4 regions of the uncultured Rossellomorea sp. genome follow, and region 4 is predicted to be linked to each of the others. Evidence: riboswitches for the same ligand, from Rfam matches in the RefSeq annotation. Region 4 holds a riboswitch; each other region holds the start of a gene.
What was found. A riboswitch is a leader RNA that binds a small molecule or an ion and turns the genes downstream of it on or off. The one in region 4 is predicted to bind thiamine pyrophosphate.
Positions count from the first base shown of each region.

Region 1: another riboswitch for thiamine pyrophosphate. It lies ahead of thiT (energy-coupled thiamine transporter ThiT); the one in region 4 lies ahead of tenA (thiaminase II).
Region 2: another riboswitch for thiamine pyrophosphate. It lies ahead of Q1B03_RS07325 (ABC transporter substrate-binding protein); the one in region 4 lies ahead of tenA (thiaminase II).
Region 3: another riboswitch for thiamine pyrophosphate. It lies ahead of thiC (phosphomethylpyrimidine synthase ThiC); the one in region 4 lies ahead of tenA (thiaminase II).

Region 1 is NZ_CANKZT010000003.1:77,362-86,709, reverse strand. Features, by position in the region: gene Q1B03_RS11710 (mechanosensitive ion channel) at 1-1,147, opposite strand, end outside; gene Q1B03_RS11705 (beta-propeller domain-containing protein) at 1,307-3,496, opposite strand; gene Q1B03_RS11700 (threonine/serine exporter family protein) at 3,657-4,112, opposite strand; gene Q1B03_RS11695 (threonine/serine exporter family protein) at 4,159-4,908, opposite strand; gene Q1B03_RS11690 (DedA family protein) at 5,035-5,682, opposite strand; gene thiT (energy-coupled thiamine transporter ThiT) at 5,831-6,427, opposite strand; TPP riboswitch at 6,497-6,595, opposite strand; gene Q1B03_RS11680 (hypothetical protein) at 6,679-6,978, opposite strand; gene Q1B03_RS11675 (thioredoxin family protein) at 7,209-7,535, opposite strand; gene Q1B03_RS11670 (general stress protein) at 7,668-7,991, shown strand; gene Q1B03_RS11665 (histidine phosphatase family protein) at 8,028-8,570, opposite strand; gene Q1B03_RS11660 (ZIP family metal transporter) at 8,650-9,348, opposite strand, start outside.
Region 2 is NZ_CANKZT010000002.1:76,779-86,126, forward strand. Features, by position in the region: gene Q1B03_RS07305 (cation diffusion facilitator family transporter) at 1-773, shown strand, start outside; gene Q1B03_RS07310 (Fur-regulated basic protein FbpA) at 865-1,050, shown strand; gene Q1B03_RS07315 (aldo/keto reductase family oxidoreductase) at 1,104-2,006, opposite strand; gene Q1B03_RS07320 (phosphotransferase enzyme family protein) at 2,093-2,998, shown strand; TPP riboswitch at 3,076-3,185, shown strand; gene Q1B03_RS07325 (ABC transporter substrate-binding protein) at 3,361-4,347, shown strand; gene Q1B03_RS07330 (thiamine-binding protein) at 4,360-4,653, shown strand; gene Q1B03_RS07335 (ABC transporter permease) at 4,650-5,411, shown strand; gene Q1B03_RS07340 (ABC transporter ATP-binding protein) at 5,413-6,150, shown strand; gene Q1B03_RS07345 (TatD family hydrolase) at 6,143-6,922, shown strand; gene Q1B03_RS07350 (transcriptional regulator SplA domain-containing protein) at 7,048-7,293, shown strand; gene splB (spore photoproduct lyase) at 7,306-8,334, shown strand; gene Q1B03_RS07360 (phosphatase) at 8,381-8,809, opposite strand; gene Q1B03_RS07365 (dicarboxylate/amino acid:cation symporter) at 9,196-9,348, shown strand, end outside.
Region 3 is NZ_CANKZT010000001.1:1,297,060-1,301,505, forward strand. Features, by position in the region: gene Q1B03_RS06680 (hypothetical protein) at 1-114, opposite strand, end outside; gene thiC (phosphomethylpyrimidine synthase ThiC) at 92-1,849, opposite strand; TPP riboswitch at 1,998-2,114, opposite strand; gene Q1B03_RS06690 (copper homeostasis protein CutC) at 2,197-2,889, opposite strand; gene Q1B03_RS06695 (ABC transporter substrate-binding protein) at 3,109-4,047, opposite strand; gene Q1B03_RS06700 (hypothetical protein) at 4,068-4,446, opposite strand, start outside.
Region 4 is NZ_CANKZT010000001.1:202,587-211,934, forward strand. Features, by position in the region: gene Q1B03_RS01095 (ABC transporter ATP-binding protein) at 1-1,043, opposite strand, end outside; gene Q1B03_RS01100 (ECF transporter S component) at 1,058-1,636, opposite strand; gene tenA (thiaminase II) at 1,629-2,327, opposite strand; TPP riboswitch at 2,445-2,552, opposite strand; gene Q1B03_RS01110 (response regulator transcription factor) at 2,841-3,440, opposite strand; gene Q1B03_RS01115 (sensor histidine kinase) at 3,437-4,603, opposite strand; gene Q1B03_RS01120 (hypothetical protein) at 4,722-4,919, opposite strand; gene Q1B03_RS01125 (cyanophycinase) at 5,082-7,613, opposite strand; gene Q1B03_RS01130 (DUF6509 family protein) at 8,313-8,594, opposite strand; gene Q1B03_RS01135 (hypothetical protein) at 8,767-9,075, shown strand; gene Q1B03_RS01140 (branched-chain amino acid aminotransferase) at 9,134-9,348, opposite strand, start outside.

The sequences.
Region 1 (9,348 bases), on a different contig from region 4:
CTTCTACAACAAATAGGAAAACAATGATAATTTGAACCACTCTACCTACAAGCCCTGATAGATTCATATAGGATGAGCCCGTTGGTTCATACGGATTCTTATTGACGTTCATACGTCCAATACCCATATTACGTAATAGAGAATTGAATCCTACCCGGTTCAATAAACGGGCAACCATGGCTCCAACCCATTTACCAACCCAGATTCCTGCAAGAATGAGTAGAATTGCAATCGCAATATTCGGAAGCATCACAAGGACCTGATTCAGCATGTTAATCGCCGGTTCTGAAATCCCGCGAATGTCCAGCTGATCCAATGCAGAAATGGTAACCGGAATCATAATGAGCACGAATATGATCGTACCAATGACCGATGAAACCGTTGTTCCTTGAAAGAGCTTGCCAATGCCGAATCGTTCAGCGACTCTCTCTGTTCCAATCGCCTGTAAAAAGTTCGTGACGATATCCCGGACGATTTTGGCTACAAACCAGCCAACAAGGAGAATGATAGCTGCGGCAAACAGTTTAGGAATAAACCCTAGGAAGTTTTGGAGCATTTCCGTGAAAGGCCCTGAAACCCCTGTGATATTAAGAGCTGCTAACACTCCCGGTAAGAATATGAGAAGCACGAGATAGAATACAATTCTAGCAGCCGTATAGACGTATCGATGGACATCATTTTCATCTTTTGCTAATTTAGATCTTACCAGCGTGCTTTTAACTGCAGGTCTCGTACCCAGTTTCTCAATCAATACCTTCAGTACAGATGCAACAATCCATGCAAATAATAGAATGAGTGCTGCTTTTAATACATTCGGAATCGCTGCCGCCATCGTACTCAACATACCGACTAAAGGTGAAGCAATGAAGTTCAAGTCAAGCATATTGAAGAAGGCAATAAACACAAACACAAGCAGAATAAAGTACACAATTTTACTAATGACTTTCTCCGATGTCCATTTCCGTTCTCCGTTCCTGCTGCCAAAATAAAGGTTATCATCGATCTTCACCCGTTTTAAAATTCCGTAAACGGCTTTTTCAACAGCCTTAGCAATGATCCATCCGATCAATAACACTAATAGAGCTAATAACAGATCAGGAAGCTTCCCTAAGTACCCGTACCATTCTTGCGTTATATCATTGTTCATTCGATGTTCTCCCTTCAATTATGGAAATTGTATAATGCTAATAGTTATCTACCCAAAGATTTTTTTTCAAAACCTGACAAAAAAAGATAGTCTATTTGATTCACCAAGGAGTCTTAAGTAATAGAAAACCCTTAAGGCAAAGCGCCTTAAGGGTTTTCATCACGGGAGGTCAATCGCGTTTTCTTTAATGAAATCATCTAAAGAGTAAGCAGTCACTCTCTTATGTGATACTGTATACAGCTGATCATCAATATATAGGAGTCTTTGAATCTGGTCTTCCCACTGTTCGTAATATTCTTTGTGTTTGTTTTCTTCTTCTGTGAGCTGAGACTTTAAGACGATTCCTTTTTCAGGTGTGATTTCATACAGGATTGCGCCTTGATAGTCAAAATCCAGTTCATGCCGGCTTCCTTCTTTTTCATGATAAACAGAAATGGGAAAGCCATATAGATTTCGTGAAGGTTCATGAAGCAGTGCTTTGTGATCGTCCAACAAATATGAGTGAGTACCCTGTCCCCCTATTATTTCAGTATCCGTCTCCTTTGGCTGCTGAAAGTCTGTAATATCGAATAATGAGATCTTCATTCCTTGTCGAACGATTCTGGGTTCCTCATTGGTTGCTTTGTCATCGTGCACCACTTTCGTATCAAACCCAAACCCGATGAGGTGATGTTCGTCAATGGGGTGAAGATAGGTGCTAAAACCCGGAATCTTCAGCTCCCCCAGAACCTTTGGAGCTTTCGGATCTGCCGTATCGATGACAAAAAGGGGATCGACTTGTTTAAAGGTCACCATATATGCCTTATCTCCCATAAACCTGACAGAATAGATTTGTTCTCCCCTGGCTAAATCCGTTACTTCCCCAACATTCTTCATGTTTTCATCCAAAATATAGAGAGCATTGGATGAAGGGGAGTCACTGTTCCACACCTCCCCTTTTGTCGTTGCAATCCGAAAGTAACCTTTATGTTCATCCATGGAAAATTGATTTATCACCCTTCCTTCTACCTGACCTGATGAAGCATATTCAATCTTTCCATCACTTACGGAAAATTTATAAATCTCCGTGTTTGAAGAGGTCCATTTTTTCATAGCATCTTCATTGTATTTTTCTACAGCCACATAAAGATTATTTTTAGACATATACACTTTATCGCCGCTTCCAAGATAGGATTGAACGTTTAGAGAAGCCTTTGGATCTTCCATATTCATTCCCGTCAATAAGGTATAGTTTGGGGACTGGGACTGTGGAAAGTACTTAATATCTTCTATTGGAAGGGGTGTCGTTTCACCACCTGTTAAACTATCTTTCACACGGGGTCTCAGATCAGGATTCCCCCCCTGTTCAAGCATCCAGTAGTTTGGATACAGATTCGAAATCAAATATACAGTGGAATCAATCTTCCTGGACGTTACATATTGACCTTCAAGCTCAACATGCCTGAGAAGGGATGGTTTGGCTTTGTCCGAGATATCATAAAGAAGCGCAACGGTCGTTCCGTCTACAGGCATAGTGGAAGCAATTGACTCTTGTTTACCCTCTTGAAAATGGACAGCCGACCAGCTATTCCCGATGACGAGCAGCTTATCCTTCTGTAGAAACAGATGATGCGGCTGCATATTTTCTTTATAGCTGGTAGAGGATACCACTTTCATTTCTTTCACAGGATTTGCCTTTGTAATCAGCAGCCTGCGGTCGGTTAATTGGTAAATATAGCTTCCATCGGTCTTCACGATATCCCCTTCGTCAACTCCTTTAACCTGATTATTCGTTTCAGAAAAATTGGATTCCGATTGAGACGACTCCCCAGCTGCACTATCTTCCGATGATTTGGACTCCATATTCCCTTCTCTTCCGAACAGAGAAAACTCCGTATCTTCCTTATTTTTCTTTAACATTCGTTTAAAATAGTTCGTTAGTTCTTCCTTGGATTGAATACTGGGTAGTTTAGAGGTGACAGAAAAGGGTATTTCTGTATCTCCATCATAAGAAAAACCCCATTTGGTTTTCACTTTAGGAGAAATATGAAGTGTATACTGGTGTGGATCAGAAGGATATCCTTCTGGCGGTGCTTGAATTTGCAGTGTCTTTCGATTTTCATCCACCTTCAAGGAGACATTGATCCTCTCTCCATTGGAGTCTTCTACATAAATGTTCTGGGGCGTCACCGTTTCCTTATTCAGGGCCGTTGAAAATTGCAGATTCCATGAATTATTCTCCATCACGAGAAGGTCGCCCTCCATCTTCCCCTCGGCCTTCACGACAGGTCTTTGACTATACACAAACGTTCCAAGTGCCACCAGCAACATAATACCAGCAATGATGAGCAGATACGATTTCTTACTCATGCTATGACCCTCCTATATGTTCTATTTGTTGATTAGACGTCAGGAGAGAGAAAATGTTACATGGGGTGTGAGTTTGCAGGGGATTCATTACGCCCGACTTTGTTCCTATTCTCTGCTGAAGCCAATAAAAAAAGACCCCACAAAAGTAAGGTCCGTCCCTCTATCTCATTCGCCTTGCACTTACGTTCAGCCGAGCGTTTCGGATGACTTGGTTGATGACTTCTGAGAAGATGAGTCCGATGGCGATGGAGCCTGAAATCATAAAAGCTTTAGCTGCCAGGTTGATGGCGGCATTGTAATCGTTTTGAACAAAATTTCTCATGGCATCGTACGCCAGTCCTCCAGGTACAAGAGGTATAATGCCGGCTACAGAGAAGATGATGACCGGGGTTTTATACATTTTCGCAAACACCTGACTGATCACGGCCACGACAAAGGATGCAAGTAACGTCGCAAGTACCGCATCGGCGTCGTTTAAACTCATTACTATGTAGATGATCCAGCCTAACATTCCAACAATTCCGCATTTGAAAAGGGACTGCTTTGGAGCATTGAAGATAATCCCGAATGCAGCAGCGGAGATGAAGCTGGTCACTAATTGTTCTATGATGAGCATTCCCTTTTCACCTCATTCTTTTTTCCTAATACTAAACAAAGTCACCCTACGTCAGAGTGAAAACTACGGCAATACCCGTCCCGATGGCAAACGCCGTTAAAAAAGCTTCTGCTCCCTTCGATAAACCCGACACCAAATGCCCTGCCATTAAGTCCCGGACGGCATTGGTAATGAGGAGCCCGGGAACCAGAGGCATCACTGATCCAATAATAATCTTATCCAGCTCCTGTCCGACTCCAAGCTGGACGAACCCATAGGAAAGCATTCCGATAATAAAGGAAGCGAGAAACTCGGCGAAGAATTTAATGGGCACGAGTCGATGAAAATAGATCAGGCTCGTAAACCCGACTCCACCAGCGAAAAGCGCAGGAATGAAGTCATTCCACATTCCCTGGAACATGATGAGAAAACATCCGCTTGCAATCGAAGCGGCCAATACCTGAATCACAAAGGAGTAAGAAAGATCAGATTGATCAAGCTTTTCCAAAGCATTGTATGCTTCTTCAAGGGTGAGATGCCCCTTACTGATTTGCCTTGAAATACTATTCACTAGGGTTACTTTTTCAAGATCGGTAGACCGTTCGTTTATTCGAATAAGCTTCGTTTTCGTTGGTTCAGACGTTTCAATCGAGAAGATGATCCCTGTTGGTGTAACATAGCTGTGAGATTCTGAAATCCCATAAGAAGCGGCGATCCGCATCATCGTATCCTCTACGCGATACGTTTCTGCACCACTTTGCAGCATAATCTTACCCGCCAGCAAACTTACCTCCATAATGTCATATCTTCTTATCATTTTTGCTTCCAATATAGATCTCTCCACACGTGCTATTTTTTGAATAGGTCTAGTTTATAGGAAAGAATGGGTGTAAGCAATGAGGAAGGGGATGATTTTACGAAGATTTAATCTGCGTAGAGGGTTTTAGGATTGAGTTTTTTTGTAACTTGACGAAAATTTTTCAGTCTCCGAATCTTTACTAATCATCCTTCTATTCCCTTTTCTCTTCCTTTTAAAGAGAATGTACAAAACAGTTACCAGCACAAATCCTGTTAGAACCAACAGTTGATATTCTTCTACCAACCCCAAGATCACTTCTCTATCACCATCATAGAACTTGCCTATACTTAAGAAAAAAAAGGTAGACGGAGCTATCCCAAGCATAGTAAGGAGAGAATACACTTTCAAATCCATTTTTGCCATGCCTGCCATGAAGGGGATGATATTTCCTAAATGAAGGGGACTTGCAATTGCTACGCTCCAGATTCCGTAACGGTTGAACTTTTCCTGAGCTTCTTTGAGCTTCTTCCGTTTTTCAGGTTTCAACCTTGCCTCAAGCTTCGCACCTAATTTTGAACTGATAAAATAAGGAATATAGCTACCCGCTGTATAAAGAAAGCTTCCTATTAGAGAAAGCACTCCTATCTCCATCCACGTTAATTCTAAAATAAATCCCATTGTTACGATGAAAAAAGTGCCCACAAAAGGGAAAGCACTTCCTTCAATAAATAGAGAAAGCAATACACCCCATATCCCCCACTCTGCCGAATAATTTGCCATGATTTCTTCCATCGAGGTCACTCCTATATGAACGAATAACTTAAGTATAAAAAAATCACCAACATGCAAACAGAAGCCGTAGAAGTAAATACTTCTAAGACCTGGGATGTATTTTCATAGAAAAAAGACCAGCCTCTTTATAGTGACCGGTCCAAATAACTTAGGATGCCTTTCGGTTGCTTTCTTGAGGAGATACCCTTACTTTGATCAATCTTGGCACTGTGTTGAGTACGATCAGCAGAGCGATTGAACAAAGAAGAGCTGAGCCCAACATGGTGATTCCGTTTGCTGCTAATGAAAAAAGTAGCGGCGACATGCCTTTTGGCGCATATTCTGCAAAGAAGACATATCCTGCGATGAAGTGCCAAAAATATCGACCCAGACTACCTAAAAACGTAGCAGCCACTACCCACATGACCGCTCTAGTTCGACGGTTACTTCTTACTGAGGATTGGATCTTACCGGAAAAGAATCCGGCAAGACCGATAAAGGCAAAGGCGATGAAATATTCAATTACCATTTGCACTGGAGTCGCAATCCAAGCGTCACCCAAGGCAATCTGCAATAGGCCCCATACAAATCCAGCCAGTATACCAGCCTTCCATCCTCTTCGATATGACAATAGAAAAATAGGAACCATTGCTATCGAAATGGAGATACTGGGTGATAGCTTAATAGAAGGAAGCATATCAAGGATAACGGCGAATGCCGCCATCAATGAGGCTTCAAGTAAAACGACAAGACGCATGTTTTTCATAAAAGAATCCCCCTTGTAAGATGAAACGAAACCATAAGGGGGCTGAATGTAAAAGGAAAAATAAGCCATGCTGCTTACTATCCACATCCCTACGCTAGTACTAACTAACAGGTTCAGAGGGTCAGAACAGATTGTTCACTCTCAGCTTTCGCTCCCCTTGTGGTAACGTTTATAAAGTTGTTTGGTTTTATTATACATGAAGAATGAAATGATAAAAGATAGAGAGGTTCACTCTTTAACTTCGCTATTGATTAAGGTGACTCATTAAGAGGATCGTGAAGTATGATGACGGGCATTGACTTAGGGGTAACCATGAATCCATAGACTTTTCCGTCCTTGTCCTTATACGCTACAGAATAATCTCCAAACTGGGGTGAGAATTCGACGTTCTGGTATTCGAGGTCCAGATCTTGATACTTCAGGCTGATATACAGGTTAGTGGCAATTCTTGCTGTCAAGTGTTGTACACTGGAAATCCGGTTGGCTACTATTATGAGGATGATTGCTAAACCAAGTAACATGACTTTCTTTGTCCTGGACAATCTGATCATTCATCAAGCCCCCTTTTATTTCTTCATGACTACTATACTCGTATACTCTCTATTATATACCTATTCACCGAACCATGACAAAAGAGCTACTTTTTTAGCAGCTCTTTTTCATTGTCTATAATCCCCAACTTAAAACAGCTCTCGATTTTTAATTTTCACAGTATTAAACAACCGTTTAATACTGTAAACTTTGACAAACCAACAACTTTCACGCTTAATCAAACGTTTGTTTAGTTGTCTAACATCTTCACCAGACGGGACATTTGGGTATGTAACTCATCGATTGGAACGAATCGGGCCTTCCTGAACATTTCTTTTCCATCTACAAATACGATGACCACCGGCACAGTAAAGATAGAGAACCCACCAGCTATTTCCGGTATTTCCCCTGCATCGGCATGAATGGACTTTACATCTTGAAACTCTTCCAGCACCCCTTTCACTTGGGGCAGTAGAGCGTGACAAACAGAGCAATTGGGTCTGGATATGTATAGTAACACCATCTTTTCTCCTGCCAGAGTAGCATTGATAGTTTCTAAAGAATGAACTTCTTCCATATCTAACCGTCTCCCTTCTTTCATTACACACACTAGTAATATGTATACCCACCTATTCAAAGGTTTACTAATAGGAACCCGCGGGAAAAGATAAACGAAGACAAAATAATTTGAAAAATGGAGGAGATTGAATTGAAACCGACTGTTAAGGAATTTTATGACGATAAGGAATTAATTACAGAAGTTGAAAAGCTTTCTTCTCAAGGTATCGACAAACACAATCTTTATGTATTATCCCATGATGATGACCGGACGGACAGAGTCGCTGATCGGGCTGACGCCAATGAGATCGGTGTTAAGGAAACAGGCATCGGGACTGCAGTAGGGAACATGATTCTGAATAAAGGCGACGAACTCCGAAACAAGCTGATGGAAGTTGGATTTTCCCACGCAGAAGCGGATCAGTACGAAGGAAAGCTCGATGAAGGAAAGATATTATTGATTGTTAAGAACTGACCTTATAGAACAATGACTTAGGATGATTCCCCGGAATCATCCTTTTTTGTCTTGAAAAACATATAGCTTCCCGTTTGCTGGTCTTCTAAACTTAGGGCCATTAAACCCTCGTTTAATCAGCTCTTTTCTCATAAACATCATAATCCCGCCATGCCCAACAATGAGAACGTCCTCACCCTCATGTATGATCGCTTCGACAATCCTGTTGATTCTTTTAAGGATTTCATTCTTACTTTCAGGCTGAGAACGATGATTAAACCACCAGGCTACCCGGATCATAAACAAATGTAAAAACAGAGGAAGCTTTCTCTTGTAATTGAATAAGGGAGATAGTCTGATTTCACGTAGTTCCTTCAACGATACGATATCCCCGGCATAGACTTTTCGAGCAGTTACTTCTGCCCTGGTTAAGTCACTTGCGTAGCACTTCTTCCATTCAATATCATGAAGATCAACCTCATTCTCTTCTACATCAGACTCATCGTACTCTTCTACCCACTTCATTAGTTCTTCGGATGTTACAAATCTTTCAGGGTATCCTCTTTTTACTTTAAAATGCCTTACGAGACCAATCTTCACATTTTCACCCCCTTCACTACCATTATACTATTTTTGGAAATAAAAAAAGCATGCGACCTAAGTCGCATGCTTACTTTTATTAACCCAACGATACGTCCAGAATCATCATTACAACAAATCCCAACATGAGTCCCAATGTGGCCAAGTCTGTACTTCCAGAGGATTGAGACTCTGGGATCAGCTCTTCCACTACTACGAAAATCATTGCCCCTGCAGCAAAAGCAAGTGCGTAAGGAAGCAATGGCTGCACTAATAGGACAGCAGCTGCACCAACTACGGCAGCAATGGGCTCAACGATAGCTGAAAGCTGACCATAGTTGAAGGACCTCAGACGTGACATCCCTTCTCCGCGCAATGGAATAGAAAGGGCCGCCCCTTCAGGCATATTCTGAATACCAATTCCGATCGCGAGCCCGATCGCCCCTACCAATGTTGCGTCACCAAGTCCCATTGACGCTGCCCCAAAAGCCACACCGATGGCTAAACCTTCGGGAATGTTATGAAGGGTAATCGCAAGAAATAGTAAGGTTGATTTTTTAAATTTAGTCGGAGGTCCCTCCGCTTTTTCTGCTGAGTTCCCTAAGTGTAAATGAGGTACGACAAAATCTAATAGTCGAATGAAAAGGCCGCCAAGCAAAAAACCGATTGCAGGAGCGAGCCACGGAATCTGACCGTTTTGTTCACTGAACTCTATTGATGGAGCAAGAAGTGACCAAAACGATGCTGCTATCATGACACCTGCAGCAAACCCAAGCATCATGTTCAGAGTATGCTTTTC
Region 2 (9,348 bases), on a different contig from region 4:
CTCTTCTTTCCGATGCGGGACATATGCTTAGTGATGCAGCCGCTTTAGGTCTTAGTTTGGCAGCTTTTTATATAGGTGAGAAGGTTTCGGATAAAGGGAAGACGTATGGGTACAAGAGATTCGAAATACTGGCGGCGTTTATGAATGGCATCACGTTGATTCTCGTTTCACTCTATATTTTCTGGGAAGCGTATCACCGTTTTATAGATACTCCTGTAGTTTCACCAGGTATGATGGTGATCGCCATCACAGGTCTGGTTGTAAACATGATCGTGGCATGGATCTTAATGAGAGGGGATACAGAACATAACTTGAATGTCCGAAGTGCCTTTCTTCATGTACTTGGTGATATGTTGGGATCGGTCGGGGCCATCGCAGCCGGACTCTTGATCTATTTCTTTAATTGGAACTTGGCGGATCCTATTGCTTCTGTCATGGTTGCCATTCTAATCGTCATTTCCGGATGGAGAGTAACGAAGGATTCCATTCATATCTTAATGGAGGGATCCCCAAAAGGTATCGATACGGAACAAGTGATGAATGGCCTGGCAGCTATCCCGGGAGTCATTGAAGTCCATGATCTTCATGTATGGTGCATCACGTCGGGATTCACAGCTCTAAGCTGTCATGTGGTGGTGGGAAGCGAAGTGAATCGAGATACGATTTTATTACGGCTCTCAGCCTATCTTGAAGAGGAATTTGCTATACATCACTCTACGATTCAAGTGGAGGGAAAAAGTGTCACAGAGGGACATCATCACGTTTGTACGTAACAGCTGTCGCTTTATCCTAATATTACCAATGTGTAAGAGGATGTTTAGTTCAGTCTCGATTTGGGGTATATCCTCAACTGGAGGGATGAACATGTTACATCAAGAAAATAAATCAGAGAAGCAAAAGACACCTGAATTTAAGAAGGATTTCTATATTCAACAATTATTAAGGATTGGCGTATATAAATATTTTGGTAAGCAGCTTTATGAGCTCTCCATGAATGAACTACAAGATGTCTATCTGGAATATTACGTTGGTGGCGATATAGCGAATTAAAAAAGACGAACCTTTTAGAAAAAGGATCGTCTTTTTTGCTGTACTAAGTTCTATTACGGCACATCATGTCCCATAGAAGTTTGCAGGATTTCAAACCATTGATCGTGGTTTAAAGAAATAGAAAGAGAGTCGATTGCATGTTGAATGCGTTCTTTTTTACCGGAACCGACAATAGGCATAATGTTTGAAGGGTGATTAAGAAGCCAGGCATATAGAACTTCATCAATTCCCTTTGCACCTGTTTCTTCTTTTATCTTCTTCAATGTATGTTGAAGACGAATGGCTTTCTCATCCTCTCCCTTGAAAATCGCACCGCCTGCGAGTGGAGACCAGGCCATCGGCGCGACACGTTTCTCCTGACAAAGGTTTAATGTACCGTCTTCGAAGTTTTCTAAGTGATAGGCAGATAATTCGATTTGATTCGTGATCAATGGAAACGGCAAATAGGATTGAAGCATATTCCATTGATGATCTTTAAAGTTTGATACTCCAAAGTGACGTACCTTTCCTTCTTCCTTCAATTGAGTGAAGGCTTCAGCCACTTCTTCTCCATTCATAAATGGATCTGGCCTGTGAATCAATAATAAATCGATGTAGTCCGTTTTTAGATTCTGCAGGGAGTTTTCAACAGATGTCAAAATATGCTTTTTACTCGTGTTGTAATGATGTGTTTTATGTTCCGGACGATTTTCAGAAGGGAGGACAATACCGCATTTCGTCACAATCTCCATTTTCTCACGTAAGGAAGGCTGAAGGGCAAGGGCTTCACCAAATAAGGCTTCACACATGTACGAGCCATAAATATCTGCGTGATCAAAAGTTGTGATTCCATTTTCAATATTTTCCTGGATCAAAGCAAGGGTTTCTTCCTTTGATTGATTCCAGTCTGCAAGTCTCCACAACCCATGAATGATTCTTGAGAATGATAAGTCTTCCGTCATTTGTATTCTTTGCATGGATGCAACCTCTTTTCATATGGTATGTAGACATTCTTTCATAGTCATACTAAACGTATATTACTATGTTTGGAAGGGAATTAAAAATGATTGAACCTCTTCATGATCTATTATTGAACTGGAAGGTTCATCCTTCCTGCATAGAGACTGTGGACAGTCATCCGAATGTTTATAAGGTAAAGAATCTTGGGAAGACATATTATTTGAAAAAAAGATTCAATTCTTCTGTGAAGATGCTAGAAGAAGAGTATCTCTTAACGACCTATTTACAGGAAAGCGGACTTACCGTTGAAAGGCCATTGCTAACGGTCTCACACCAGTCTTATGTACAACAGCATCAAGATTTCTACTCCCTGTATCCAGCCCTCGAAGGAAAGCCAGTACAAGTCTATTCCTTAGCTTCTCTTAAAAAGGCGGGAACGTATCTCTTTCAACTCCATGGCAGACTAAAGCAATATGTCTGTAAATACGAGGTAGAAGAATGGAAAGTTGACACACATTTGAGAGAGTGGATAGCCGGGCAAGATCCGACATCGATTGAAATATGGGGGAAAGGGTTTATAGGCAGGCTAAATGAGTGGTCTTTCTCCTATAGCAAATTGCCTCATCAACTCGTACATGGTGACTGCCACCCGCGGAATATCCTCATAAATGAGGAAAGGGTGACCGGGGTCATCGATTTTGAAAGGATACGAAAAGCCCCCCGTATAGCAGATATGGGTTACTTTATCGCAGGGATCCTCAAAGACCTGGTACAGCAAGATAAGAAAGAGCATTTCGAATGTATCCATACCTTTTTGGCGGGGTATCACTTCGATGCTGCCTTAACGCAAGATGAGAAGAGACTGCTGCCATTCTTAGTCATTATCTTCCTTGTCCAATATACGTTTTTTTACAATCAAAAAGGGTATTCACATCTTGTATCTACCTATATACCGTTCATTAACGGACTTGTAGATAACGGTGATTACGAACGAGCCTTTCAAATTTAATTAACTTTAATAGGAAATGCTTGAATATCCATCTACTCTGTGGCAAAGTAGGGTAGAAGATAACGTTTAATTTCATAGTAAAAGTGTAGGGGAACCGGTATGGCCGGTTGAGATTGTATCCTGTAGATACTGACCCTTTGAACCTGAACTGGCTGATACCAGCGTAGGAAACATTCTCTTAAACAATACATGATCATGTTTAACGATGCGTCCCGGGCTGAAGGCTTGGGGCGCTTTTTGTTATAGTGTCCCAAAGCTTTTTAGGTTCCATCTGCCTTTTGTTTTACATTCATTCACCTTATTAAGTGAAGAATAACGAATAAACGTTACAACTACATATGAGGATTTGAGGAGGAATCAAGATGAAAAAATGGATGGTCATCATCTGTGCTGTCTTTCTTTTAACTGCCTGCAGCGGTGGAGGAAATACGGCAGATGAACAAAAGGATGATCTTAAAAAGGTATCGGTCGTACTGGACTGGACACCGAATACCAATCACACTGGATTATACGTTGCGAAAGAAAAAGGATACTTCGAAGAGAAGGGGCTGGATGTGGATATCATCTTACCAGGTGAGGCTGGGGCAGATCAACTCGTTGCCTCGGGTAAAACTGAGTTCGGGGTTGGATACCAGGAAAGTGTCACACAAGCCAGGGTACAGGATGTTCCCCTCGTATCAATCGCTGCGGTTATACAGCATAATACCTCGGGGTTTGCATCACCTAAGAGCAAGGATATTACGACACCAAAGGATTTTGAAGGTAAAAGTTATGGCGGTTGGGGTTCCCCTGTTGAAAAAGCTGTCATGACATCGATTATGAAACAAGAAAACGCAGATGTAGAGAAAGTGGATTTTGTAAACATGGGAGATACAGATTTCTTTACTGCCGTGAAACGGGATGTTGACTTTGCATGGATCTACTATGGATGGACAGGTATTGAAGCAGAGCTTCGCGGTGAGGAATTGAACATGATGTACGTAAAGGACTACTCTGAAAAACTGGATTATTACACTCCTGTCCTGACAACAAATGAAAAAATGATTGAATCAGATCCCGATACGGTTAAAGCCTTCTTGGCAGCTGCTTCAAAAGGGTATCAGTTTGCAATCGACAAACCGAAGGATGCAGGTGAAATTCTTTTAGAGGCAGCTCCGGATCTTGATGAAGAATTAGTCATGAAGAGCCAGGAATGGCTGGCTCCTAAATACAAGGATGATGCTGACAGATGGGGAGAGCAGAAGCTTGAGGTATGGGAAAACTATGCTTCATGGATGTATGAGAACAATTTATTAGATAAGGAACTGGACAGTAAAAAAGCTTTTACAAACGAATTTTTACCAAATTAAGAGGTGAACAAAATGGGGAACGCACTCGTAAGCATACAAATTATTTCGAAGACGAAAAATGGTGAAGACGTTATACCATACGTGGATGAAGCCATCGCGATCATTGATAAATCTGGTGTCCGTTATGAAGTCCATCCATTAGAAACGACAATGGAAGGAAATCTATCTGACTTATTTAAGGTGATTGAACAAATGAATGAACGAATGATTGAAATGGGCAGCTCAAACGTCATTTCTCAAATCAAGGTATTATATCAGCCGGCCGGGATTGAAATGGATCAATTAACGGAGAAGTATAAAGGATGAAAGCATGGATATCGAAAGGATGGAGACCCTTCTTGGTCATCATCCTTTTATTCATCATTTGGGAATCCACCATTAGAGTATTTGAGGTGCCGGCATGGCTAATGCCTTCACCTTCAGAAATATGGGCGGAAGGAGTCGCCTCATGGTCCACGTTTACAACACATCTTGCTTCGACAACACTCCTTACGATCGGAGGGTTTGTGATTGGATGTACGATTGGCATCGGGACTGCAGTGGGTCTGCATCTCCTCCCTAAAGTAAGAGAAGCGATATATCCACTTATGATTTTGTCTCAAAATATTCCGATCATCGTCCTGGCTCCTTTACTTGTTATCTGGTTTGGATTTGGACTATTGCCGAAAATCATTGTGATAACGTTGATCTGCTTTTTTCCGGTCGCGGTCTCGGCGCTGGATGGGTTCAGACAGACGAACCCCGAGTATATTCTTTACATGAAAATGTCAGGAGCATCAAAGGGGCAAATCTTTCGAAAAGTTGAATGGCCGCATGCACTACCGTCCATCTTCTCAGGACTGAAAATTTCAGCTACCTATAGTGTGATGGGGGCAGTCATCTCGGAATGGTTAGGTGCTCAGAAAGGAATCGGGGTCTACATGACACTTGCCTCTTCTTCCTTCAGGACAGACAGGGTATTTGTTGCCATCTTTATGATTATGCTGCTCAGCCTGGCTTTCTTTGGCATCATCTTGTTATTAGAAAAAATCATGATTAAGTGGAATCGGAAGGAGGACAAATAGCATGACAACCTTATCCATTCAAAATATGTCCAAATACTTTGACGGAGAACTGATCCTGGATAACCTTTCCATACATGTGGAAGAAGGTGAGTTTGTCTCGATCCTTGGTCCTTCTGGAAGCGGGAAGAGCACGCTGTTTCATGTCATCGGCGGATTATTCACACCCGATTCAGGAGATATTCAATTAGATGGAAGGTCGATTAATGGTCAGAGAGGAACCATCAGTTATATGCCTCAAAGTCCGTCCCTCCTTCCATGGAGAACGGTGATTGAGAATGTGATGCTGGGTCAGGAGCTGCACGGAAAAAGGGATAGAGAAAAAGCAATGAGTATGATTGAACGGGCGGGTTTGAAGGGATATGAGCATGCTTATCCCGGTGATCTTTCTGGAGGGATGAAGCAGAGAGTTGCCTTTATTCGTGCCCTGGTCAGTCCTCAATCCTTTTTATGTTTGGATGAGCCGTTTTCTGCCCTGGATGAATTCACACGATTAGACATGCAGAAGTGGCTCCTTTCCATTTGGGAGGAAGATTTGAGTTCCGTTCTATTTGTCACTCATAATATTGACGAAGCCCTATTCCTTTCAGATCGGATTATTGTTTTATCGACTCGGCCTGCCCGTGTACAGAAAGAGTTCAAAGTACCATTTCCCCGACCCCGGGACAAAGAGATTCTCTTAACAGAGGAGTTTCTGAAATGGAAAACGAGCATTTTTGAGGAGCTTTCTCAATATGTGTAAACCTTCCTTGATCGATGCTCACATACACTTGGATTTATACGATTGGTATGAACGTGATAAGATTCTGCAGGAACTTGAACTGTATGCTGTTGAAGCGCTCATAACTGTATCTTCCAACCTTCAGTCTTCCAGGACAAATATAGATCTCTCAAGAAGAGATGCTAGGGTCAAACCAGCTGCAGGGTTCCATCCGGAGCAGGAACTGCCCTCTGAAGGAGAAGTTGAGGAACTACTATCATTCATTGAGCTGCATCAACAGGAAATAGTGGCGATTGGAGAAGTAGGATTGCCTTATTACAAAATGAAAGAAGATCCTGATGTTGAAGTTGAGCGGTATATCGATCTGTTGGAACGGTTCATGATTGAATCAAAGAGGATGAACAAACCGATTATCCTTCATGCGGTGTATGAACACGCACCCATCGTTTGTGCCCTGTTAGAAAAGCACTCCATAGGGAAAGCTCATTTTCATTGGTTTAAAGGAGATGATGAGACCGTTGATAGAATGATTGAAAATGGCTATTCAATCTCCATTACACCTGATGTCCTTTATGAAATTGAGATACAGAAGCTTGTAAGAAAGTATCCTGTTGAAGGAATAATGGTGGAAACGGATGGTCCTTGGCGGTTTGAAGGAGAATTTCAAGGGAGGATGACCCATCCTGGAATGATGCATCGAACCATTGAAAAAATAGCAGAGATAAAAGGCATTCCAGAAGCAGATGTATATAAACAACTATTCAAAAATACGAATGATTTATATGGTATTTAAAAGAGTGACTTCTCTTGCATAGTAGGTGCAGGAGAAGTTTTTTTTATAAACATCTTTTACCATCATATTTATCGGGAAGATAACAAAAAATGATAGTAATGACGTTTAGGAAAAAGGTGAAAAGAATGGAACTGAATGATCAATATATGCCCTATCAAGCAGGGGATGTCGTATATGTGATTTATCGAAACCCCCACACACAAAGTGTAGCCAACGTGCAGGAAGCAGCCATAGTACATGATCCGGAAAATCCGAATGAACTGGCATTATTTCTATATGAAACCTATTATCCGTTAACACATGAAATTGCGGTTTATTCTTCAGAAGCAGAAGCGGAGCAAGCCTATACTCAATCATTTGGAGACATGTAGGAGGGATGAAGCATGGTTAAACCGTTCGTGCCACAATTGGTCTACTTTGAACCGAATGCCTTGGAATATCCCCTCGGTAAAGAGCTCAAAGAAAAGTTTGAAAAAATGGAGGTGGAAATCCGGTACACAACTTCGCATAACCAGGTTCGTAATCTGCCTGGGGATAACCACTTTCAGAAATATCGCATTGCTAAATCCACATTAGTAGTTGGAGTAAGAAAAACGTTGAAATTTGATACATCCAAGCCGTCTGCTGAATATGCCATCCCTTTTGCAACAGGGTGCATGGGACACTGTCACTACTGCTATCTGCAAACAACGATGGGAAGTAAGCCGTATATCCGGACCTATGTCAATGTGGATGAAATCTTTGAGTCGGCGGACAAGTATATCGCGGAAAGAGCTCCTGAATTCACTCGCTTTGAAGCTGCTTGTACGTCCGATATCGTAGGGATTGATCATCTCACTCATACACTGAAACGAGCCATCGAACATTTTGGTGAATCCGAGTATGGCAAGCTTCGTTTTGTAACGAAATTCCATCACGTCGACCATCTGCTTGATGCAAAGCATAACGGGAAAACAAGGTTCCGGTTCAGCATCAACGCAGATTATGTGATCAAGAATTTCGAGCCTGGTACATCTCCCCTGGATAAGCGACTTGAGGCAGCAGGAAAGGTAGCGAGAGCAGGGTATCCATTAGGATTCATTGTGGCACCTATCTATATCCATGAAGGATGGCAGGAAGGGTATAAGCAAATGTTTGAACATTTGGAAGCTCACCTGCCGGAAGAAGCGAAAAAGGATCTGACCTTTGAATTTATTCAACATCGTTTCACAAAACCGGCTAAAAGGGTCATAGAGAAAAATTATCCGATGACTAAACTTGAACTAAACGAAGAAGAACGTCGATATAAGTGGGGGAAATACGGGATAGGCAAGTATATTTATCAGAAGGATGAGGAGCAGGAAATGAAAGATCATCTGTATGCGTATATGGAGAAGCATTTTCCGAAAGCGAAGCTGGAGTATTTCACATAAAAAAAAGGGACTGATTACAATAGAATTTCAGTTGTAATCAGTCCTCTTAATGTAGTTGTGGAAGGATGTTTTCTAAATCTTTCACTCGCATGGCAATTTCATCACAAATTTCTTGATAGTGTACCCATTCTTCAATAGGTGTCTTGGAACGCTTCCTTGGATTAGGCAAATTCCAATAGATGACCTTATCTTCTAATTCAGATGGAATCTCAATCTTATCATCAAATTCTGTATCCTGAATCGCAACAATAACCGAAGCATCACCAAGTTCATTCATCTCGATGCGCGAAAGCGGGAAGGTACTAATGTCGATACATAACTCTTTCATTGCTAAAACGCTGAATTCAGCACGACTCTCGGCAACCCAACCTGCACTTTTGAACGACCAATCCGACACATCGAGCTTCTCGGCCCACCCTTCAGCTATCAAGCTGCGCTGTTGACTACTTGAAAGAAAATAGACTGTTTTATTCATTTTAGGTATTTTCCTTTCTATTTTCATGCTGTTATTACTATTTACCCAACCACGTAGTATTTAATCATTAAATGTAAAAAAGAAAAGATTGGAATTCAATTCATAGTAAGATTGAATCATGTTTCTCCCTGTTATTGTGGGTGTAGTGGGATGAAATATAGTAAATATGTTTTAAATCTCCCATAAACTTCTTCAATTATTAAAAAAATCAGTATAATAGGGGAGGGAGAATGAAGAAGCTAGAGGGATGAAATCTGAATGGGAAGGCAGCTTGGCACGAATTGCAGACTGTTTTTTTGAAGGAAGAAGAGAGAATGGTTTTGCAAGCTTTAATTTAGGGTAAACATCTTTTAATTATTTTGTATTTTTTATGGGGAGGGACATCTATGAAGTTTAATTTAACAACGAAGATTATCATCGCCTTGATCTTGGGGGCGATTGTGGGATTACTGCTCAATATTTTTGCTAAAGATATATTTGATATATTAGATCCTTATCTATTTACTCCGTTAGGGAAGATTTTCCTTAACCTCATCAGC
Region 3 (4,446 bases), 1.1 Mb from region 4:
CTGAATGCTCTTCACTTCTTTTTCGAGTTGGATGACTCTCTGATTGAGCTTTACGATCTCATTCTTCAATTTCAGTACATGACAAGAAGGTTTATCGATAGATGTTTGATCCATTTTCCACAAACTCCTTCGATTTTTCTTTCAATCCTTTTTCTATTTCCTTATGAGCATCATTCATGCTAGTCTCCTTCATTCCCCTTATGTCATGTGATATTCTCATTGAACAAAATTTCGGGCCACACATTGAACAAAAATGGGCCGTTTTTGCCCCTTCTGCAGGAAGTGTTTCATCATGATACTCCCTTGCACGCTCCGGGTCCAGGGATAAATTAAATTGGTCATTCCATCTAAATTCAAATCGAGCCTTAGAAACGGCATTATCTCTGACTTGTGCCCCTGGATGGCCTTTCGCCAAATCCGCTGCATGTGCTGCGATTTTATAAGCAATGACACCTTCTCTCACATCATCTTTATTCGGTAATCCCAGATGCTCTTTCGGTGTTACATAGCACAGCATGGCTGTCCCAAACCAACCGATCATGGCAGCCCCTATGGCGGAAGTAATGTGATCATACCCCGGTGCAATATCTGTCGTTAATGGCCCCAAGGTATAAAAAGGAGCTTCATGACAGATTTCCATTTGCTTATCCACATTCTCTTTAATCATATGCATCGGTACATGACCAGGGCCTTCAATCATGACTTGTACATCATGCTTCCAAGCAATTTTGGTTAGCTCGCCTAATGTTTCAAGCTCGGCAAACTGTGCTTCATCATTCGCATCAGCAATTGATCCGGGTCTTAAACCATCTCCTAAGGAAACGGAGATATCATAGGCTTTTAAAATCTTACATATATCTTCAAAATGGGAATAAAGAAAGTTCTCTTTATGATGGGCAAGACACCATTGTGCCATGATTGAACCTCCACGGGAAACAATGCCTGTTGTACGATCAGCCGTCAGATGAATATACCTCAATAAAACACCTGCATGAATGGTGAAATAGTCAACACCCTGCTCCGCCTGTTCGATCAATGTATCCCTGTACACACCCCATGTAAGATTCTCAGCAATTCCGTTTACTTTTTCTAGTGCTTGATAGATCGGTACCGTACCAACAGGGACAGGGGAGTTTCGAATGATCCACTCCCTTGTTGTATGAATGTTTTTACCTGTTGATAAGTCCATTATGGTATCGGCACCCCAACGAGTTGCCCACGTCATTTTCTCCACTTCTTCTTCAACGGAAGATGATACAGAAGAGTTTCCGATATTCGCGTTTATTTTCACATGAAAGTGACGACCGATGATCATCGGTTCACATTCAGGATGATTGATATTGGCAGGAATGATGGCCCTGCCCTTTGCTACTTCTTCTCTTACAAATGAAGGATCAACATTTTCCCGGATAGCGATGAACTCCATTTCCGGTGTAATGATTCCTTTTTTTGCATAGTGCATTTGAGTCACATTACGACCCATTTTTGCCCGTATTGGGGTACGTTTGATAGTAGTGAACGCCTCTACGTGTGCATAAGGATCGTCTCCTTTATAGCCGTTATCTTCCGGTTCGATTTCACGTCCCGGGTAAGCGGCGACATCCTGACGTTCCAGGATCCACTCTGTGCGAACGGAAGGTAACCCTTTATGAATATCGACTTGGTAACGCTCATCTGTATAAGGTCCGCTTGTATCGTATACACGAACCGGTTCATTCTCTTCAACGCCCAAGGAAACATTCGTCCTACTCAGTTCTATTTCTCTCATCGGTACATTTATGTCTGGTCTTGATCCTCCGACATATACTTTTTTACTGTTTTTAAATTGCGTTTTTAACTCGATCGCCACTTAACTTCTCCTCCTTTTGATTGGATCTTAGAAGTTACTGCGTCAGGCATCCCATTGTTCAACAAAAGGACATGAAGACACAAAAAAGGGTCCTGAATAATCAGAACCCGAAATGTCAAAAAGTAGTAAGCGCCTCAAAACACAAATAAACGCTTCCGCACTACTTCCCTACGCTGGTATCATCCAGATCAGGTTCAAAGGGTCAAAGAACTTATGCGTTCTCCTCTCAGTCCAAGCAATTTATCGGACTCCCCTAGTAGAAATATTGATAGTATTCTATTGTATTACATACTATTTTTACCATGATTCATTCTTTTTTCCAATAGTAGTATAGTAACAAAATCAAATTAGAACATAATCACACGTTTGATTTCCATTACCTTTTCAGGGTCTATCCCGAAGTCATAGCTCCCATTATGACGGACACCTGATCCTACATGATATTCTCTTGCTTTTAGCTTGCTGTGTATTTCGCCTATATTTTCCACAGTTAAACCCGAACCCGGCATGATAGTGGGACCACCCATTTGCTCTATTTCCCTCATTTTACCAATCGCCTCCAGTCCCTTACTCACTTCAGATTTTCCGCCTGATGTGAGAATTCGATCAACGTTCAATCCTGAATGGAATATTCCTTTGCATAAGGCTACTGGATCATCAGACAGGTCGATAGCGCGGTGAAAAGTAATCGATTGACCCTTCGCACTTTGTACGATCTCCATTAAAGCGTGGGAATCAAGCTTACCTTCATGTGATAATGCGCCAAAGACGATGCCACGGCTTCCCATTTCAACCATTGTTCTAACTTGTTCCACCATGGTATGCAATTCATCAGACTGATACGAGAAAGATTTACTATGTAATCGGATCATAATCTGAACAGGAATTGAAACGGTCCTTAATACTTTTTCTATCACATGAAAATCAGGAGTTAATCCTCCCTCATGTATGGCAGACACCAATTCAAGTCGATCTGCTCCGGATGCTTCTGCAACTTTGGCATCTTCCTCATTCAAGACTATGACTTCCAGTTTGCTCATGTTGAATTCTCCTAACGTGATGATGTTACGTTAACTTTATCACAATGTTGAAGATTGTTGAACTTGTGATGAAAAGGATTTCCCCGCAAAAATATGTTGTTATTTAAAAAGACAATACTCATACGTTTGCATTACAAATCCTATAAAAAGTAACAATCTATCAGAAAAAGACAATGATTCCTCTTGCAAATCATTGTCTTCCCCATCTCCCATTCAATCTTATTCAGAAAATAAATCCGGATACACCGTTTTTGCTGTTAGCTCAACGGCTTCTCCAATACGTGGTCCTGGTCTTGACATAATGTCTGAATCCAAGAAATAGACTTGGCCATTTTGCACTGCATTTACATCTTTCCAGCTTTCCCGGGACTTGATTTCGGCTGTCGGCTCATCGACATAACCCACTGTCGTTAAAATCATATTAGGGTTCCGTTTAATGATTTCTTCTTCGCCTACTTTCACCCAGCCTTTTTGATCTACAAAAATATTCTCGACCCCTGCCGTTTCAAGTATTTCCTGCTGAAACGTTTCTGCTCCTGCTGTATAAATATCAGGGGAGGGACTGATTTCAAAATATACTTGTTCTTTTTCCTTTAGCGTGCTTACTTTTTCTTTCACATCTGAAATCTGTTGCTTGATGCCGTCTACCAATTCGTTCCCCTTCTTCTCTACTCCCATTACCGTTGCAATTTGTTCTATATCCCCATAAACATCTTCAAAGGTTTGGGCAGATTGAATGACAAATACGTTTAATCCCGCTTCCTCAAGCTGCTTCACTCCTGCATCATCTCCAGTGGTATAAGCAATGACAACTTCCGGCTTTAGTGCAATGACCTCTTCCGCATTGACTGTCATGGAATCCGACACTCTTTTAATCTCTTTCGCTTCCTCTGGATAGTTGTCGTATTCAGTTGCCCCGATTACCTTATCTCCTGCTCCTATGGCAAAGAGAATCTCTGTGTTACTCGGCTGTAAGGAAATAACGGTTTCCGGCACTTTCTCAAAGCTAATCTCTTCTCCCCTGTCATCGATGACAGAATAAGACTCATTATCAGACTTGACTTCCTTTGTGGATGTTACTTCTTCCCCATTGCTGCACCCTGCGAAAACAACCAGGATGAATGATAATAGTAAACTATTTAACCATGACTTTTTCATATTTCATCTTCCCCGCTTCTCTATATTTTGTCTTTATACGATTTACTCACAAAAGGAATTTCTTCAATCCCTTCACATTTATTCACATACACGGCCATCACAAACAGGACATTTGCCAGTAAATGAGCGTATTTAAATAGAATATTTTCCACTTTCATCTCAGTACTGACTTTATGTAAGGCACGGACGGACTTTTTTGCTTCACTGCGACAGGTATGAAGCGTACATGCGGCTGTACAGCCTTGAGGAAGGACAAAGGTTTGGATACGCTCCTCGACTTCCGACACATAACGATCGTACATTTGGCTCAATTTATTCAAGTCGTCTTCCTTGATGGCTGTCATTCCCCGGACCGAACCATTGAGGTGGTACGCCATCTCAGCTAAATATAGTAAATCG
Region 4 (9,348 bases):
TACGCAACTTCATCAAACACACTGTGTGTTACAAACTGAAACTCGGGATTTTGAAAAACAAACGTACATTCCTCGGGAGCATTCTTTCCTTTTACCTGTCTCCCATATAATTCATACGTCCCGGTCGTTTGGATGAATTTCATGAGACTGTGGAGTAATGTTGATTTACCTGCTCCGTTCTTTCCGGTGATTGCAATCCATTCACCTTCAAGGCTGACGGCATTTTCAAGGTGGATTTTCAATTCTTTTTGTACATACCCTTTGAAGTTCTCTAGCTTTAAATTCGTTTTTCCAAACGGGGCAGCCTTCTCCGGGAGGTGGGAAGAAAGATAATCTTTCCACGCTTCCGGATACCATACCCCAACTGTTTTCATTGTTTCCTTAAAATTTGATAAAATGTGAGTCTTTGGACCATCAGCCACTATTCTTCCACTAGCATCGAAAAGAATAATACGATCTATGATATCCAGTACGTGCCCAAGCTTATGCTCAACGATAAGTAACGTTTTATCTTTGCATGTCGTTTTCACTGTTTCCCATACAGATTTTGTACTCTCTTCATCTAACATGGCTGTAGGCTCATCCAGAAATAGCGTATGGGGATGGAGCGCAAGGGCAGAGGCAATGGCTAATTTTTGCTTCATCCCCCCAGATAGAGAGGAGATTTTCGTATGGGAATCCATCAGACTTAAATTCACCTTCTCTAACAGTTCTTTAATAATCTCTGGCATTTCGTCTCTTGGAATCTGGTTGTTCTCCAAAACAAAGGCAATTTCCTCATCTACATAGGGCATACAAAATTGAGCGTCCGGATCTTGAAAGACATACCCGAAGGATTCAGGACGTTCAATCGAGTCAGCTTTCATCGGCACATCTATCGAATGGGGTATCACACCGGAAAAAACCTGGAGGAGTGTGGATTTGCCACATCCCGACGGTCCTAATAGCAATACCTTTTCCCCATCTTCTATTGAAAGGCTTACGTCTTTAAACATCAGTTCCTCTGAACCGGAGAATGTAAGGCGCAGATTTTCAACATGCATCGTCCTTCCCTCCTTTACTGATTCAACGCGTCATAATCTTTTTGCTCTGCATTTCTGACTAAACTGGTTACCCCCGTTTTCTCCAGAGCCTTAACGAGATAAAAGGCTCCTATGCCTGCTATCACGATGGATCCTATTAATCTGGCACCAATAAAAAGTGATAAATTCCACAGAACCAGGTCTCCCATGTATCCCTTAAAGTAGTCCATCAGGATTGAGCCAATTGCTGAGCCCACAGCTGCTGCACAAATGATGATGACATCATAACGCTTATAGCGGGTGATAAGGAAAATCAACTCTGCAAACAATCCTTGAATAAGACCGAATAGGAGTACCTCGAGGCCCCATTCACTTCCCATGAGAAATTCCCCTGAAGATGCTGCAATTTCTGCCAGAAGTGCGACACCAGGTTTCCTAATGATTAAAAAAGCCACGGTTGCCGCCATGAACCACATGCCATAGATCAGTTGATCCGCATGCAATCCAAATGGCTTTAACAGGTTATAAACCGGTCCCCAAAGCTTATATATAATTCCAAAACCTATGGAGATCACGACCGTTACTAAAATGTCCGTCAGCTTTAATTTAGACATGTACTTTACCTTCTTTGACTAAAGAAGACTGAAACGGCCATTTCTCGAGTGTGTATGCCATTTCCCAAAATTGGAATTCATAAATGCTGCTCAAAATGAAATTCTCTTTCATTCTTTCCTTGTCTGTTTCTGTCATCGTTGCTGCCAATCCATCCAGTCGCTGAATCTGTTCTTCCACTAACTCCCGAAACCATTCTCCCCCATAAGCTGCGATCCACTCCTGATAAATGGCCTCCTCAGGTGTACATGATTTCAAGCGTTCACCGATCTCATAATACAACCAGTAGCAGGGGAGTATTGCCGCCAGAATATCTGCGAGCCCCCCATACTGAGCGGACCGATACATATGTGACGTGTACGCATAAGCCGTAGGAGCAGGTTCGAACTGCTGTTTTTCTTCTTCCGTGATCCCTAATCGATTTGAGAAATTTTCATGAAGTGAAAGCTCTGCTTCATTTGTCCCAACAGCGTGTGTTGCCATTCTAGAGGTAGTATGTAAGTCTGTTGCTTTGGCTGCCCCAAGTGCCTGCACCTTTGAAAAGTGGGATAGGTAATAGGCATCTTGCAGGATGTAATACCTGAAGTTTTCAAGGGGGAGGGTTCCCTCACCAATCCCTTTAACGAAAGGATGTTGAAAGCTCGCTTCCCAAATTTCGTTTACTTCGTTTCTTAAGTACGTTGAAAATGACATAATATCTTTCTCCTTTTCCAGACGACCCGAACTGGGCAACAAAAAAGCCACTTCCCATTATGCATGCAGCATACAGAAAGTGGCTTGAGATCAGAATGTAAGATTACGATTCTACGCGACCGTCAAACACCACTTCCCTACGCTGGTCTCAACCAGATCAGGTTCAAAGGGTCTTAAAGTCATACTTTAATCTCAGCCTTTAATAAGGCACCCCTAGTGGATCGTCCTATGAAATTTTGTATTCGATGCTATCGTACCATGATTCTTTTGCTTGTCAACACCAAAAAGAAAACCTTTCATCAATTTTCCATTCGCCCTTCCCCTACAAAACCAATCACAGCAAAGGATACCCACTTTAAAAATTTTAATGAAATTCCTTTAAGAATAAAGCTCTTTACAGCAATATTAACTGCATACTACAAATGTATAAATATACAAAAATGGATTATGGGATGACAATCATTACAATTAAAGTAGGGAGGGGCTTCCATGTTGGAAGTCCCTCCCTGCCCATCATTTAAACCATCCTTTTTCTTTTGATTGAGTGATGGCTTCGATTCGATTTTTAACTTCAAGCTTGTCGAGTATGGTAGAGATATAGTTTCGGACGGTACCCGTTTTCAGGCTAAGCTCATCGGCTATCTCCTTCGTGTTTTTCCCGTCAGCAACCAGCTCCAACACTTCCTTTTCACGGTCTGTCAAAGGATTCTCTTCACTATACACATCGTCCATGAGCTCTGGTGCATAAATACGTTTACCCTCCATCACAAGGCGAATCGAGTTCGCCAGTTCTTCACTTGGGCTGTCCTTTAACAAATAACCCTTCACTCCCCCTTTTAATGCACGCTGGAAATAACCGGACCTGGCAAAGGTTGTCAGGATAATCACTTTGCAATTTTCGCCTTTTAACTCCTCTGCTGCTTCAAGACCGGTCTTTTTAGGCATTTCAATATCCATGATACAAATATCCGGCTGCAGCTCGTGGACGAGGGCAATGGCTTCTTCTCCATTGCCCGCCTTTCCCACCACTTCCATATCATCCTCTAAGCTAAGTAACGAGCCTAAGGCACCTAATAACATTCGCTGATCTTCCGCGATAACAATTCGAATCATTCCATTCCCTCCCTGTCTGTCTGCTTAATCACTTTCGGCACTCTCATAATCAAGATGGTCCCATTCTCTGTAAGGATGTCTAAACTTCCATTTACAAATTCCAAGCGTTCTCTCATCCCGATTAAACCGCTGCCTTTAGACTGTGTGTAATCTCCTCCGATTCCTACACCATCATCCTTCACCACAATGGTCATCTCTTTATCCGACTCTTCAATGATGAGCTCACAGTATGAAGCCTTACTATGTTTGACAACATTCGTCACGGCTTCTTTTAGGCACATGCTCAAGATATTTTCCAGAAAGAGTGATGCTTGGGGCAGCATGACTTCATCATCCATCACGAAATCAATTTCCGCTGCCTTTAATAGCTGTTTGATCCGGACGATTTCGTCCTTTAATCGAATACCCCTCATTTGTGAAACCATTGTCCTTACTTCACTCAAAGCGGTTCGTGCCGTCTGCTGAACATCCTTTAATTCACTCCGGGCCTGCTCTGGATCCTTGTACACCAATTTTCTGGCCAGATCGCTTTTCAAACCGATGAGAGAAAGCTTTTGACCCAAAGTATCGTGTAGATCACGGGCAATCCTCTGGCGTTCTTCCTGCTTGACCAAGTCTGAAATACGTTTATTAGCATCTTCCAACTGATCTTCGAGCTGCACCTGTTTATTTCGATTATAAATATTAAACGGTAACAGAATGACGCTTATCCAAATGATCAGAATAAAAGGAAATTGAGATAAAAATAATTCATCCTGTATAACAAAATTATAATTGATCGATGCCGTCGTTAACACAAGGTGGATAATATAAAGGGTTAAAAACGCCACCCGGTTTTTTATATTCCCATTATAATAGGCAATATAAAAAGCAAAGTAGATAAAATTAAATTGAATAGTCATGGTAATGGATATCGCAATTAAAATTGATGTCCATAAATAAACCGGCCAGTCCTTTGAAATAAAAGCAAATCGTAAAGAAATAAAGAACATGATGGTCAAGGAAATCCCTACAACAATTTCGATCGTAGAGGAGGACTGAAAGATAAAATAAAATGGCAGGATGCTGATGATGCTCCATATGTACGGGGAAATTCCGGACCCTTTTTGAATATTGATTAACTTTTTCGGCATTTGCACGATGAGGACCTCTTTTACTTTCATTATTTTAAACATGTCTCCTATATTATTACATGAATTATCCCATATTTTCATACCGAGTGGCTGAATTTTCATTATCTATTAGAGGAGTTGATCATATGAATCCCAAGACAGAAAAATATTAATATTTCCGATTTTGAATCGCTTTTTGCTTCTGCATGACCTCGTAGGATTTATGGATGATATCAGTTAACACATCGCCTTTGTAAACTCTTCCAATCTTCGTGTTTTGCTGATAGTATTCAACGATTTCATCCAATTTCTTTGATGTTTCCGTATCAACCCTTACATTAAGCTGCATTCTTCCTTGATCTGACAAGGTTCGCCCTCCTTTTCTATCTATCTGTTAGCAACTGCTAGCACTTTGTTATCACTAGTATATCAGATGCTACCAATCAAATATACTGGCAAATGACCTAAGAAAAGTTGATTCACTTTGAAAAAGCCTGAGCGTCAATCCGCCCAGGCTTTCCGTTCAATTCTATTTGTTTTCAATCGAGATTTTTACTGGTACGATATCCATTTTCACATTGAGATATGAGTAATCATCTTTGTTTCCATCTTTATAACCCCAAAAGCCTTCCGTTTGATCTCCCTTTTTGAAAGTCAGTTCGAAGCCTTCATCTTCAGAAAAACTATAGCTCTTCACTTCATCCTGGCCAAAGTTATCAAGAAGGCTATAGCTTAAATAGTTTGCAAGAGAAGGGTGCGGCGTTAATACTCCTGTATGGGGAGCAGCTTTATATTCGTAATATTCATAGTCTTTTGTTGAAACCTTATGATCACTGATCGTATATGCATTTGTATTTAAATTTAATTGATCTCCAGAGGTAATCCATGATAATTGAATATTTTTATACGTATGCGATGATTGTGATAGATTTGACTGACTCAAATCTACTACGGAAACGCCGCCTCTACCTTTTACTTCAATGGTTTTCGCTTCGTTATCCACTATCATCGCCGTATCTTCATCGATGCCATAGGCGAATTCATTTTCTTCTCCATGTTCAGCATTGGTTGCAATTAAACGCCCCAATCGTGCTTTTTTATCAAAGTGCTGATCCACAATACCATACGGGAAGAACCCTAATCCCTTCTCAAGATATCCAGGTCCACCTTCTTGTTGAGACATCCCGTCATACATATCTGTAAATCCTTTTGATAGAGTCTCGTAGCTTCCTCCACCTGCGATCATCACATCGCTCATGATTGCAGCTCCTGCACTTGTACCGCCAAGAACGGCTCCATTACGATAGATTTCCCAAATGCTTTCAAGAGCCATTGACTTCGATCCATCTTCGTTTAATAGGGATCGAGTGATATCCGTTTGATCACCACCTACAAACCAAATGGCATCATACTCTAGAATCCTTTCTGCCAAATCCGGGTTATTCTTATTATCTGCCCACTGGGACTCGTCTTCTCCCGTCCCTTTAAAGTCATGATTAGATATAGGAAGAATGTCGATTCTTTCTGTCGGAACACCATATGAGGAAAGATCCTCTTTAAATGCTTTTGATGATTTCAAACTGGAACTTGCTGCAGGGATAATCCCTATTTTCCCATTTTCCCCAGTACGATTAATAAATTCATGGTACACTTCTTCATTGCTGCTCCCTAAAGCTCCCCCGACGATCACCAAACTTCCCTTTGTTTCAGGATCAAAAGAATTCTCAGGTACTTCTAATGTTGACTCCCTATATTCTTGTGTCAGACGGTCTTTCTCATTAAAGCGGACCGATACTGGAGAGATATCCATCTTCACATGCAATAAAGAGTAAGAATCCTTTTGACCATCCTGATAACCCCAATATCCGTTTGTTTCATCTGTCTGTTTGAATCCGAGCTCAAAACCATTTCCTTTACTATCATAAAGGTAACTATGTACCTCACTTACTGCTTCATTGTCCACTAGGGAATACGACAGGTATTGCGGGAGTGTCCCATAGGATGATAGAACACCCGTAGCTGCAAGAGGCTTAAAGTTATAATATTCATAGCCTTTTGTTTCAACCTTATCCCCGCTCATCGTAAATTCCTTCGTTTTGACATTAAGTTCATCACCAGGAGATAGATAACTAAGATCAACGTTCTTTATTTCTTTTCCAGTGGAAGTTGATTGTGCTACATCTATTACCGTGATGTTACTTCTTCCTAATACTGAAATCGTTTGTTTTTCGTTGTTAACCACCATCGCCGTATCTTCATCAATTCCATAGGCGAAGTGATGTTTGTTTGTTTCGTAATGGATGGCTGTAGCTACTAGTCGGCCAAGACGAGATCTTTCATTAAAATGTTGATCCACAATCCCCCATTGGAAGAATCCAAGCCCTTTTTCGATATACACAGGTGCATATTCTTCATCTCGATTGGATACGTCTTCCGTTATGAACTCTTGACGAAGACCTCCTAAACTGTCACCACCCGTAATCATCACATCACTCATGATGGCTGCTCCGGCGCTTGTCCCACCAAGAACGGCTCCTTCCCGGTAAACATTCCAAATTTCATCTAAAGCTTTCGTGTTTTTCCCATTTTCCTTAACCAATGTGTCTGTGATCTTAAGTTGATCTCCTCCGACAAACCAAATTCCTGTCATCTTCTTGATTTTTTCTGTTATTTCTTTCTTTTGAGCATTATTTTTCCATTTACTTTCGTCTTCCTCTGTGCCTGAGAAATCGTGAGCAGATAGAGGAAGGATTTCAATTGATTTTTCATCTACTCCATACGACATCAAATCTTTCTTAAATTGATTTGATGACTTCAGAGAGCCTGAAGCAGAAGGAATGATTCCTATTTTCGCTTTCTTTTCCCCCCCTGATAGTTTAATGAACTCTTCGTAAACAGCCGAGTTGCTGCTACCTAAAGCTCCTCCGACAATCACTAGATTCCCCTTGATGCTGCTCTCGTTTTCCTTGGCAAATACACTGGAAGTTGCCAAGCTGATTATAACTGTAAATACAGTCATAATAATGAATAGTTTCTTCGCTTTACCCCAATAACCATTCATCAACATTTCTCCCTTCTATTAATCTATTTTCAATTGGCTCTTTTCGCAAAGATTGTTGTTTTCGAGCATAGAATCTACCAGGGCTCTGTCAACCAGGTTTATGCCGGATGGTGAGGGGAACTGCTTCGCTTCCGGGGTCTCGACACGTCCGTACTTCCGCAGGAGTCTGCGCAGTTCCCCTCACCATCTTAAACAGTATTTTCATGACAGAGCTTCAAGGTGTGTAAGAAAACAATGTAACTAGAAAAAAATAATCCTTCTTCCTTAAAATGAAATTCAATCTCTTTTACCTTAAATGAGATTGCTTGCTAAAATTCTTGTTATTATAGATTTCTATGAAGGATACATGCTTAGAAAGTTGATTGGAGCGGAAGGATGCTCGACTCCTGCGGGAATAGCTGGACAGGTGAGACCCCGGAGGCTTGCCGAGGAGGCTCACCGCCAGCCCCGCGGAAAGCGAGCATCCTGTAGCGGAAATCAACTATTACTTTCTTCTCTACAATAGCAACAAACTTTACGAATAGAGCCTTTCAATTAATTATTATGCAATTTCCATGCCAACTCTGAAATCTCTGAATTATCAATCATATTAGAAAGAAAGGGTTAAAATTGGATGTTTATGGTGAGGTAATAAATGAACCAATAAAAAAACCTCTACATTCGTTTGTTTACGAATGTAGAGGGTGCAGCTTATATCGATTAGCCGATATTTTCCTCGCAATATGAAAGAATGAGACTTTCTTCATCTTCTTCTAATTCAAAATCAAGATACGTTTCAGTGTTTCTTTCTACAATGGTCGACTGCACAATCCTGGAACCGTTCTCGTCTCGAACAAAAATGACTTTTATGTAAATACCCTGTTCTCTGTAAAGCTCATCATCCTCGGGTACTTCAATATCAAGAATAACTTCATATCGATCTCCATTTAGAATACCGGTAGGATCTTTCAGTTCCTCGGCACTATGACTTGTAATGTTCATTTTTTAACTTCCTTTCAATGTGAAACAAGTTTCTTTCATCATTCTATTATACACCTAAACCGGTGGATTTTAAAAACGTATTCCTCTATTCAGCCTCATAAGTAAATGAATGGGTTTGCTCCCCAAACTTCGTTATAATAGAAGTAGATACGAAGTTTAAGGAGAGAATGCAATGAATTCTAAAGAGATGCAAGAAAAAATCATTGAAAATTATCAAAAGGACGAGCATATGATGATCCTTGTGTTTGCGCAATGGTGTGTGAATCACGACCTTGACCCTGCAATCCTTTATCAGAAAGCCTACCCTAATCAAGGGGAAAATCCCGCCTTATTGCAAGGAATTGACTTAACGGTCCCTAAAGAAGAATCGGAAGAAATTCCCGACACGACTTTACTGGGTGTCCTCTCCCTATTCGGCAATGATGACCTTGCCCATGTCGTAACAGAAGAAATCAGCAAGCGTCCTGGAAATAAAGGATAACCATTAAAGGGACGGACCTTAACAAGGTCCGTCCCTCTATTTTTATTCACATATTACTTTAAGCCTCATCCACCGTTTGAAGGAGAAGAAAAAGGAAATCATATATGAGCTCATATACAGCAAGCATCGATAAACCTTCATGAAAATCCGGGTGATCGTTTAATGTGATGTTTAGATCCCATAATCCATCTTCCCCATTAAACAATAAGTCATACGACGTTTCTCCTTGAAGCCTTCCTTCTAAATACTGGACAATGTGTGTACGATATTTTT